4 regions of the Anaerobacillus sp. 63XJN7_5_ISO-PGPR-S23-430 genome follow, and region 1 is predicted to be linked to each of the others. Evidence: predicted binding sites of a transcription regulator. Region 1 holds the regulator's gene; each other region holds the start of a gene.
The links. The regulator LexA, encoded in region 1, represses DNA repair genes until DNA is damaged. The targets are predictions, from matches to a motif close to CGAACATATGTTCG.
Positions count from the first base shown of each region.

Region 2: a site for LexA is predicted at 1,027-1,040, ahead of AC0VYJ_RS13710 (Y-family DNA polymerase). Genes of this name have one in related genera too.
Region 3: a site for LexA is predicted at 1,416-1,429, ahead of AC0VYJ_RS18440 (YhjD family protein). Genes of this name have one in related genera too.
Region 4: a site for LexA is predicted at 1,337-1,350, ahead of AC0VYJ_RS04300 (SPL family radical SAM protein). Genes of this name have one in related genera too.

Region 1 covers NZ_CM149686.1:1,937,822-1,940,026, forward strand. The annotation lists gene AC0VYJ_RS10380 (hypothetical protein) at 1-461, shown strand, start outside; gene lexA (transcriptional repressor LexA) at 712-1,335, opposite strand; gene yneA (cell division suppressor protein YneA) at 1,487-1,807, shown strand; gene AC0VYJ_RS10395 (YneB family resolvase-like protein) at 1,811-2,205, shown strand, end outside.
Region 2 covers NZ_CM149686.1:2,597,663-2,599,867, forward strand. The annotation lists gene AC0VYJ_RS13710 (Y-family DNA polymerase) at 1-962, opposite strand, end outside; gene AC0VYJ_RS13715 (M4 family metallopeptidase) at 1,483-2,205, shown strand, end outside.
Region 3 covers NZ_CM149686.1:3,521,065-3,523,269, reverse strand. The annotation lists gene AC0VYJ_RS18450 (HPr family phosphocarrier protein) at 1-56, shown strand, start outside; gene clpP (ATP-dependent Clp endopeptidase proteolytic subunit ClpP) at 263-847, opposite strand; gene AC0VYJ_RS18440 (YhjD family protein) at 1,012-1,398, opposite strand; tRNA gene AC0VYJ_RS18435 (tRNA-Arg) at 1,701-1,779, shown strand; gene AC0VYJ_RS18430 (hypothetical protein) at 1,942-2,205, opposite strand, start outside.
Region 4 covers NZ_CM149686.1:793,558-795,762, reverse strand. The annotation lists gene AC0VYJ_RS04305 (S1C family serine protease) at 1-409, shown strand, start outside; gene AC0VYJ_RS04300 (SPL family radical SAM protein) at 469-1,299, opposite strand; gene AC0VYJ_RS04295 (hypothetical protein) at 1,411-1,812, shown strand; gene AC0VYJ_RS04290 (LysR family transcriptional regulator) at 1,953-2,205, opposite strand, start outside.

The DNA of each region.
Region 1 (2,205 bases):
TTGAAGATCGCTCAGAAGTTATTCCGACAGTGAGCAATTGGCCGATGCCTGAAAAACTGCCGGAATTTATTGAAACAACGCTTCCTTACAAGGAAATGATTGCAGCCAATACTGGACCATGGCCGGTAGAAAGAGGCGATGAAGTATGCGAATGGCTCGCACCAGAATATCGTGATAAACCGTATGAGTGCCATGAAGGGGGTCCGACTGAAGGATCAAAAGCTCGTAAAGGAGGAGGCGGAAGCTACTTATCGAATGAAAGTCAGTACCGATCCAATCGCGTGCGAATTGGGATAGGAGCTTATGATATTCCGGGTGGACACCTTCACGTAGCCGCTCAGGAGTACTATCCTGAAGATCCTTCCGTTTATATCACTGATGAGTTCCAAAAGTTCCGTCAGGCGACAGTAGATCAAACAGTTGAATTAGTTATAGCGGCTTCAGAGGCTGCTGAAAAGTAACCGTTTAAGAATTATGTTAGAAGTATACAAAACCGCCCTTTATTTAAATGAAGGGCGGTTTTGTATAGCCTTTAAGAGTTAAAAGTAGGTAGGTGAGGTTGGTTGTAATGTAAAGCTACACCCCTATGCTCTTCAAACTGCGATCATTTACACAGACGGAGGGGTTAATAAATAAAAGAAGAGAAGAAGCTCGTATTGATATAGCCCAGAAAGCTTATATAACATAAAAAAAGAAGCGCACGCAGCGCTTCTAGTGAATGGAGCGAAAGACCCCAATTACTTTACCAAGAATAGAAACGGAATCAAGAATGATCGGTTCCATCGATGAGTTTTCCGGTTGAAGTCGGAAGTAGTTGCTTTCTTTAAAGAATCGTTTAACAGTTGCTTCAGCTTCATCTGTCATCGCGACAACAATATCACCGTTATTTGCAGTTGGTTGTTGCTTCACAATAACCATATCACCGTTATAAATACCAGCTTCGATCATACTATCCCCTTCAATCACTAGAATAAAGGTATGTTCTTCATCCTGTGCAAACTGTTCTGGAAGCGGGAAGTATTCTTCTACATTTTCAATGGCAGTGATGGGTTGACCAGCAGTTACTTTACCAATGACGGGAACGTTTACAGTATGTTGACGAGGAATATCGATCGTTTCATCAAGACCAAGCACTTCGATGGCTCTTGGTTTTGTTGGGTCTCGTCTGATATACCCTTTTTTCTCGAGTCTTGCCAGGTGGCCATGGACAGTGGAGCTTGAAGCAAGTCCAACAGCTTCGCCAATTTCTCTTACGGAGGGTGGATAACCCTTTTGCTTAACTTCGACTTTAATAAAGTCCAGAATGTCCTGCTGACGCTTTGATAGTTTCATAATATCTGGCACCTCGTTCCAATCTATCTATTTGTTAGTAGTATACCAGAATTTTTGTTCGCATACAAACATAAGTTCGAAGAAATTAGTTGACACGAACAGAGGTTCTGATATACTAAAAACAGAACAAATATTCGCATATGGGGTGATTGGGATGAGAAAGCAAGCTGGGGGCTTGTCTGGAGTTGATTTTCTTGTCATTATATCTTTTGTAGCTGTGTTAATTATTGTGTTTCTATCTTTGCGAACAGCTGCAGCTGAGGAGTATGATCGTTATACAACGGTACAATTGGAGCAGGGAGATACTGTTTTAGAAATTGCGGAAGAATACCGTACTGCTCATGAGTTGTCTGATCGGAAGTTCGTCAGTTGGGTTGAAGAAGTGAATAGCATTGATGCAAACCGAATTACAGCAGGAGATACTCTCATCATCCCTGTTGAAGCGAACGCTACCGCACTTGGGGGTAAAGAATAAAGTATGAACGCCGTTATTTATTGTCGGGTAAGCACAAAGAAAGAAGCACAGGAGTCTTCTCTTGCCAGGCAAAAAGAAGAACTACAACGATTTGCATCACAGTCAGGTTTTATTATACAGCGCTTGATTGAAGAAAAGCACAGCGGGTATGACATTGATCGTGATGGCATACTTGAGGTGCTTGACTTATTGAAAGAGGGGCATGTTGAGGCATTGCTCATTCAAGATGAAACAAGACTTGGGAGAGGGAATGCAAAGATCGCTCTTCTACATGCCGTCCATAAATATGGAGGGACGATTTATACAGTGAATCAAAACGGAGAACTTCAATTGTCGGAATCTGATTCGATGGTTCTTGAGATCGTTAGTATCGTTGAAGAATTTCAGCGCAAGCTTCA
Region 2 (2,205 bases), 660 kb from region 1:
TGGATACTCCTTGAACGGTGAAAGCCACCCCCGCCTTCTTCTTTGCTATAACCAATCCCAAGGCTAATCGTACGCCCTGCCTTCCGGGCTTTTCTCGCACGTCTTGCAACTTCTTCACTCATCTCAAGAATGACGTGTTGAATGTCTTTTTCGTCATGGTAATCTCGTAACAAAATTTGGCTTTTCCCATAGCTAATCTGTCCCTGCATAATCGGCGCACCCATTTCAGAAAGATCGATGCCCCACGCATGATGATAGAGCTGATTTCCCATAATACCGAATTTTTCTTCTAGTAGATGTAGCGGGTAATGCGCAAGCTGCTTTACATTCATAATCCCCATGCGATTTAACGTTCGCTCGACACGCGATCCAATACCCCACATTTGACTTAGCGGGGAAAGCGGCCAGAGTTTTTTAGGAATATCTTCATAAGTCCATTCTGCAATCCCTTTTTCTTTCGCTTCCAGATCAAGACAAAGCTTTGCCATTAAAAGATTTGGCCCGATCCCTATGGCGCATGGTAATCCGAATGTCTCTCTTATTTCATTTTTGATCTTGTGAGCTACTTCAAATTTGTTTCCCCAAAGTCGTTCTGTCCCATCAACCTGCAAAAACGATTCATCAACGCTATACGTATGGATACATTCTGATGGTACATAACGATGAAAAAGCCTCGTTATTTCCATTGATTGTTTCAAATATGAAGACATTCTCGCATTAACGATACGAATGTTTTTGTTATTTGGAATTTCAAATAGTCTGCTCCCTGTTCGTATTCCAAATTCCTTTTTTAGTGCCGGAGACGCCGCCAGCACAACACTTCCCTGTCGCTCGGTATCACCAACAACCGCGAGATAGCACGTAAGTGGATCAAGCCCCATCTCTACTGCTGAACAACTTGCATAAAAACTTTTCATATCAATACATAGGATTGTTTTCTTTGGAAATTTAGAATAATCCATTTGTATCCCCCCTTCTCCTAAATGAAAGAACGTTTGTTCCCTTTATGTATACCCGTATTTTAACCGAATATACGTTCCCTTTACAATAAGTACTTTCTTCCAATCATAAAACGATTCACTTAGCATCACCCTTTTCTCTAAAGTAACGAAAAAATACCGGAAGAAGAACGATAATGAACTTAACGCTATTCACTCGAAAGTTAGTCATCAAAGCACATACCGATTAGAGATCCTACACTTGTTCCATTAACAGATAGGGATGTAGAAATACTCGCGCATCAATCTATAAACGCACAGAAAAAGAACCAGTATATTCCATTTCACATGGTCATTCACGTCCTTGTTTATGAGCACACGACCTACTGAGTCTAAAGAACCAATCCCCTTTTTAATAACAGGTATATCTCCCTATAACTATATCCAAAAGGATAGGTCTTAACTATCAAAATAGTTTAAATAGTTTGAATATTAAACCTTTTATGATAATGTTAGCTCATCTTAATCACGAGGGGGATATAGAATGGGAAAGAAAAAAAATTTACTTTCAATCGGTTTATCAGTGGGGCTCGTTAGTACCATGCTCGCACCATCCTCAACATTTGCAGCAGCAGATACGAATATGAATAAAGAAACAGGAACACCTTCTTTTGTTTCAGGAAAACTAACAAAAGCAAGCTCTCAAAATGCCAATCAAGTGTTATTTGATTACTTGAACGAACAGAAAAACCTGTACAAGTTTAGTGGATCTTCTGCTAAGGATTCCTTTAAAATCCTATCAAAAGAAAAAGACGATCTTGGTTTCACGGTTTTTCGATTACAACAACTTCATGAAGGAACACCTGTTTATGGTTCAACTCAAACGGCTCATGTTGATGAAAGTGGTATTTTAACAGCCGTATCAGGTACAGTTATTCCAGACCTTGGGTCGAAGAAAGAGCTTAAAAAAGCAACAAAATTCAAGAAACAGGACGCCGTTAAAAAAGCAGAAGAAGATCTCGGTTTTTCACCAGCCTATGAACAAAAACCCGAATCCAACCTTGTCGTCTATACCGAGGGGGAGTCTGCAACGTATGCTTACCATGTGACCTTGAACTTCCTCTCGCCTGAACCGGGTAACTGGCAATACATAATTGATGCAACAAGTGGTGAAGTTCTAACAAGCTTCAACGCCCTACACGAAGCAAAAAAAGAAGGAGTTGGCAAGCCAGGTGGTGGCGATAATGTTACCGGAACAATTAAGACG
Region 3 (2,205 bases), 1.6 Mb from region 1:
GTAATGATGAAGAAGATGCGATGTCTTCATTAATTGATTTTATTCAAAAAGATTAGCAAAACCTGGCTGTGTGCCAGTTTTTTGTTTTGCATTAAATTGTTAACGTTGCGAAACATTCTTAAGAGAATAGAGTTATAGAGAGTGGGATCATCCATTGTGGTTCATTGGCTGCTCAAATAGCAGATGGTTCAAAAACAACGCCTATTCTAAGAAAGAAAAAGCCTTTCCCAACAATGTAGGGAAAGGCTTTTTAGGGTCTATCTTATGCTTTCTTTTCCATTACTTCATCAATCAAGCCGTATTCTTTCGCTTCAGTCGCTTCCATGAAACGGTCACGATCTGTGTCGCGATCGATTGTTTCAAGTGGTTGACCTGTGCGCTCAGAAAGAATTTTGTTTAGCTTCTCGCGCATTTGGATGATGCGTTTTGCGTGAATTTCAATGTCAGAAGCCTGACCTTGAGTACCACCGAGCGGTTGGTGAATCATTACTTCACTGTTTGGTAGAGCATAGCGCTTACCAGGTTCACCAGCAGCAAGTAGGAAGGCACCCATTGAAGCAGCCATACCGATGCAGATTGTTGATACTTTTGGCTTAATGAATTGCATAGTATCGTAAATCGCCATACCTGCAGTGATTGAACCACCAGGGCTGTTGATATAAAGTGAGATGTCTTTATCTGGGTCTTCAGCAGCAAGGAAAAGAAGTTGTGCAACGACTGCGTTTGATACGTTGTCGTCAATTGCTGTTCCTAGCATAATAATACGGTCCTTAAGAAGACGAGAATAAATGTCGTACGCTCTCTCACCGCGGTTTGTTTGTTCAATTACCGTTGGAATTAAAACCATTTTAAATTCCTCCCTTATATTTGTGGAATATGTAGTTGCTGTATGTTCATCATACCTAAAAGGTCAGTATAGGTCAAATAAAGTGCTGTCCTATTTTTTAAACGATGAAAAGGGTTTGATTTTTCTTTAACCACATACACCCATTTTCCCCGCATCCCTTTATTTTAAACAGAGCGAATGTTCCTTTTTTTTAATCGATCGTCTGCTAAAAAGTAGGCTAAAATTCGTCTTTCTACCTGATTACGTATTTGAATGGAAGAATAGCGGTATGTTTGATTGTAACCTCGACAATATACTTTGCAAATCACAACATCTTCTTTCGTATCTTCTATATAGACGCGGATTCCTCTATCATGAAGCATTGCTTTTGCCCATTTTAAGTCAGAGGAGGCTAACGTTATAGCGGCATGAATTAGTTCCAGATAAGGGCGCGGAAGTTTCATTTTCGAATGGTTCACCCATTTCGTGTCAATTTCCAGCACTCTTTTCAGGTAAGGAAGTAAGAGGTAGTTTCTTAATGCCTTCGTTTCTTCTTTACTTAATTGGAACATGATCATCCCCACCTAACAGAACATATGTTTGGTATAACTTTACTATGAGACAGGTGAGACGTCAAGAACTGAAGCGATACCTTTTCTATGATATGAATGAAATGTTTGGATAATAGCTTTGGCCAATATTGTTAATATCTCACCGTTCACCAGAGCAAAAAAGCAACAGCGTTCATTAACATGGTATAGATAAAATGCTCTTATACACTATTGATTACTCATTGATCGTCACTTGGAAGCTATGAAATTCACCTTGCAAAAAAAGGGGGCATATCGTATAATAATCCTTGCGCTAATGAAGCGCGCCCGTAGCTCAGTCGGATAGAGCGGTGGTTTCCGGTACCGCGTCAGTCGGGGGTTCGAATCCCTCCGGGCGCACCAAATACATAATTCCAATCCCTTTCGCTAGTGTGAAGGGGATTTTTTTATGATAAATGTCATCTTTGTTCGCTTAGATCCAGGGAATGAATAGTATCCTTCATTTTGAACAGAAAAAAAAGAAGAGTAGAACTCGTCCACTCTTCTTGCGATCAGTCTTACCTTCTAACAGGGCTTATCTTTGTCATCGTCATGTCCTTTGCTGATTGCTCCACTCATCGTGTGTTTGAAGCCTGAGTGCATTCCAGTAGCGCATAGTCCAAGCCATAATCCTATAAAGAAGGCTTTTTTGAAGTCTTCCGGTTCAACATAAATGTGGCTCATTACAATTCCGATTCCAATGGAAAGAATCGGTAAGAACCTTACCGGAAAACCAAACACCTTAAAAAGGTGTACAACTCCAATGATGACTGGAAGCAAAGCAATTCC
Region 4 (2,205 bases), 1.1 Mb from region 1:
AGAAATAACGGTAGATGATGAAAGTAAGGAAGAAGTATCAACACCACAGGGACTCACAGGAGAAGACTTTAAAAATAATGCTACCTATCTTATTGGATATTTCTATGAAAGCTTGTCTACTCAAGACTATGTCACTGGCTACTCCTTACTTGGCAGTCGCTGGCAGAGTGAAATGCTGTATGAAGATTTTCGAAGTGGCTATATCCATACCCTTGACGTGGAAGTTTCAAATATGACCGGAAGTTTAAATCAAACGAATGATCAAGTAAAGGTAACAGCTACTATTAAAGCACAAGAACGAACCGAGGATAAGAAGACAACAACTTCTCTATACAACGTCACTTACCAGGTTGGTTATGAAAATGACCAATTGAAAATTCTAAGTGGTAAGGCTGAAAAATTAAAGTAAAGTAGGCAACATAAGGCTAGAGGTACATTCTCTAGCCTATTTGTTATTATTTATTTAAACTAGCCCTCGTCTGGAGGTGAAAAACCTTCTTGAGAAATATAAATGGCGCTATCAGGAAAAAAGTCCTGTAATCGCTTCTTTATTTTCAAATAGGCTTTACGTTGATACCAACCTTCTAGACCCGCTTCTTCAAAGAGCTTACGAATGCCAAGCTGCTCTGTTCTTTTACCACCGCTCCCATCACCCATGAAAAAGTCATCAAGCGTGAGGCGATCCGTTACTTCAGCTAACTTCTTAGGGAAATGTTCAGAACACGGGAGAAGTGGTGCCACTGCCGCTTGTACAGGAATACCGTTTGCTCGTAACGTTTGTAGCGCCTTTAACCTTGCTGCAATTGGCGGTGCTGATGGCGCAAAAATTTTGCGCACTGAATCAAGGTCTGTTTCTACTGTCATACTGACCAGAACCTTTTTGCCGAATTTTTTTAACAAATCAATATCTCTAGTGACGAGTGGAGAGCGGGTTTGAAGAAATAGAAAATCAGGCATTTCTTCTACCATAGCCTCAAGTAATCCTCTTGTTAAATCAGTCTTAAATTCAATAGGCTGATAAGGATCTGTCGAAGAAGACATAAAAATCGATACTTCTCCTTTTTTCCGAGCTTTCGGAATCTCTTTTTTCACAAGATCCACAGCGTTTTCTTTAATATCTACCCATTCTCCCCAATCCTCTTCCCTAAAAAGGGCAATAGGCATTCTTCTTACATAGCAATAAGAACAACCGAAGGCACATCCAGCGTAAGGGTTCAGAGTGTGACTATATCCATTAAGAAATCCACTACCTTTTGTTAAAATAGACCGAGATGTTCGCTTCTGAATTGAAGGCTGCAATGGCGATCCCTCCTTCTTCCATTAGTGTACCATAAACCGAACATGTATTCGATTATTACGAATAATTTTTCACTAAGCGGGCACGGTAAAGGTGAAAGGTGGTATAAATTGATGAAACGTACAGTAAGCTGTCTCCTTTTCTTACTTCTTCTTTTACCAATTCATGCTTATGCAGCTGGTCCGATTCAGCTCATTCAAGGAAAGTGTCCAACATCACTAGATCAATCGGCATCAACAAAAGGACTTACAACGAAAGCTACAACGATTCTTTCAGGCTTAATGGCCAATACTCCCGATACAAATTCATGGCAAATCATTAGCATGTCCCCTTTAAAAAAGAAGTCACCCTATTACGCGCCAGCCGTTAAAACCTGTGAAAAAAAAGTCGCAAATCACACTTACCTTATTGATGTACTCGTCACAAAGAAATCTTCTCAACTCCCCGTGCGCATGCACCTCTTTGCTTCTAAAGAAGAAAAGGGGTGGAAAGTTTGGGGACTAACTACTTACTAAATGTGTATACTTTATTTTACTTCGCACATACTACTCATGCGTGTAAGCTAGCCGTTAGGATCTATGACACGCAACCATCCCACACTCTTATTTCACACTCGGAAAATAAGAGGATAGCCCGATCAGGACGCTGATCGGGCTTAATTCATGCTTTTCTCAATAAATTGTTTAAATATTTCTGTTTCCTCCGAAAGATGTTGATAGACCATGTATGTGTGAACCTCAGACAGTTTGATTTCCTCAGTATCGACTTGAAGAATTCTCCCTTCAAATACCTCACGCCGAACAGATGACCATGGTAAAAAAGAGAACCCAAGCCCTTCCTCAATAAATCGCTTTGTAATGTGTACTTGGGATACAACCATCGTTCGAACACCGTCATATTTAGAACGT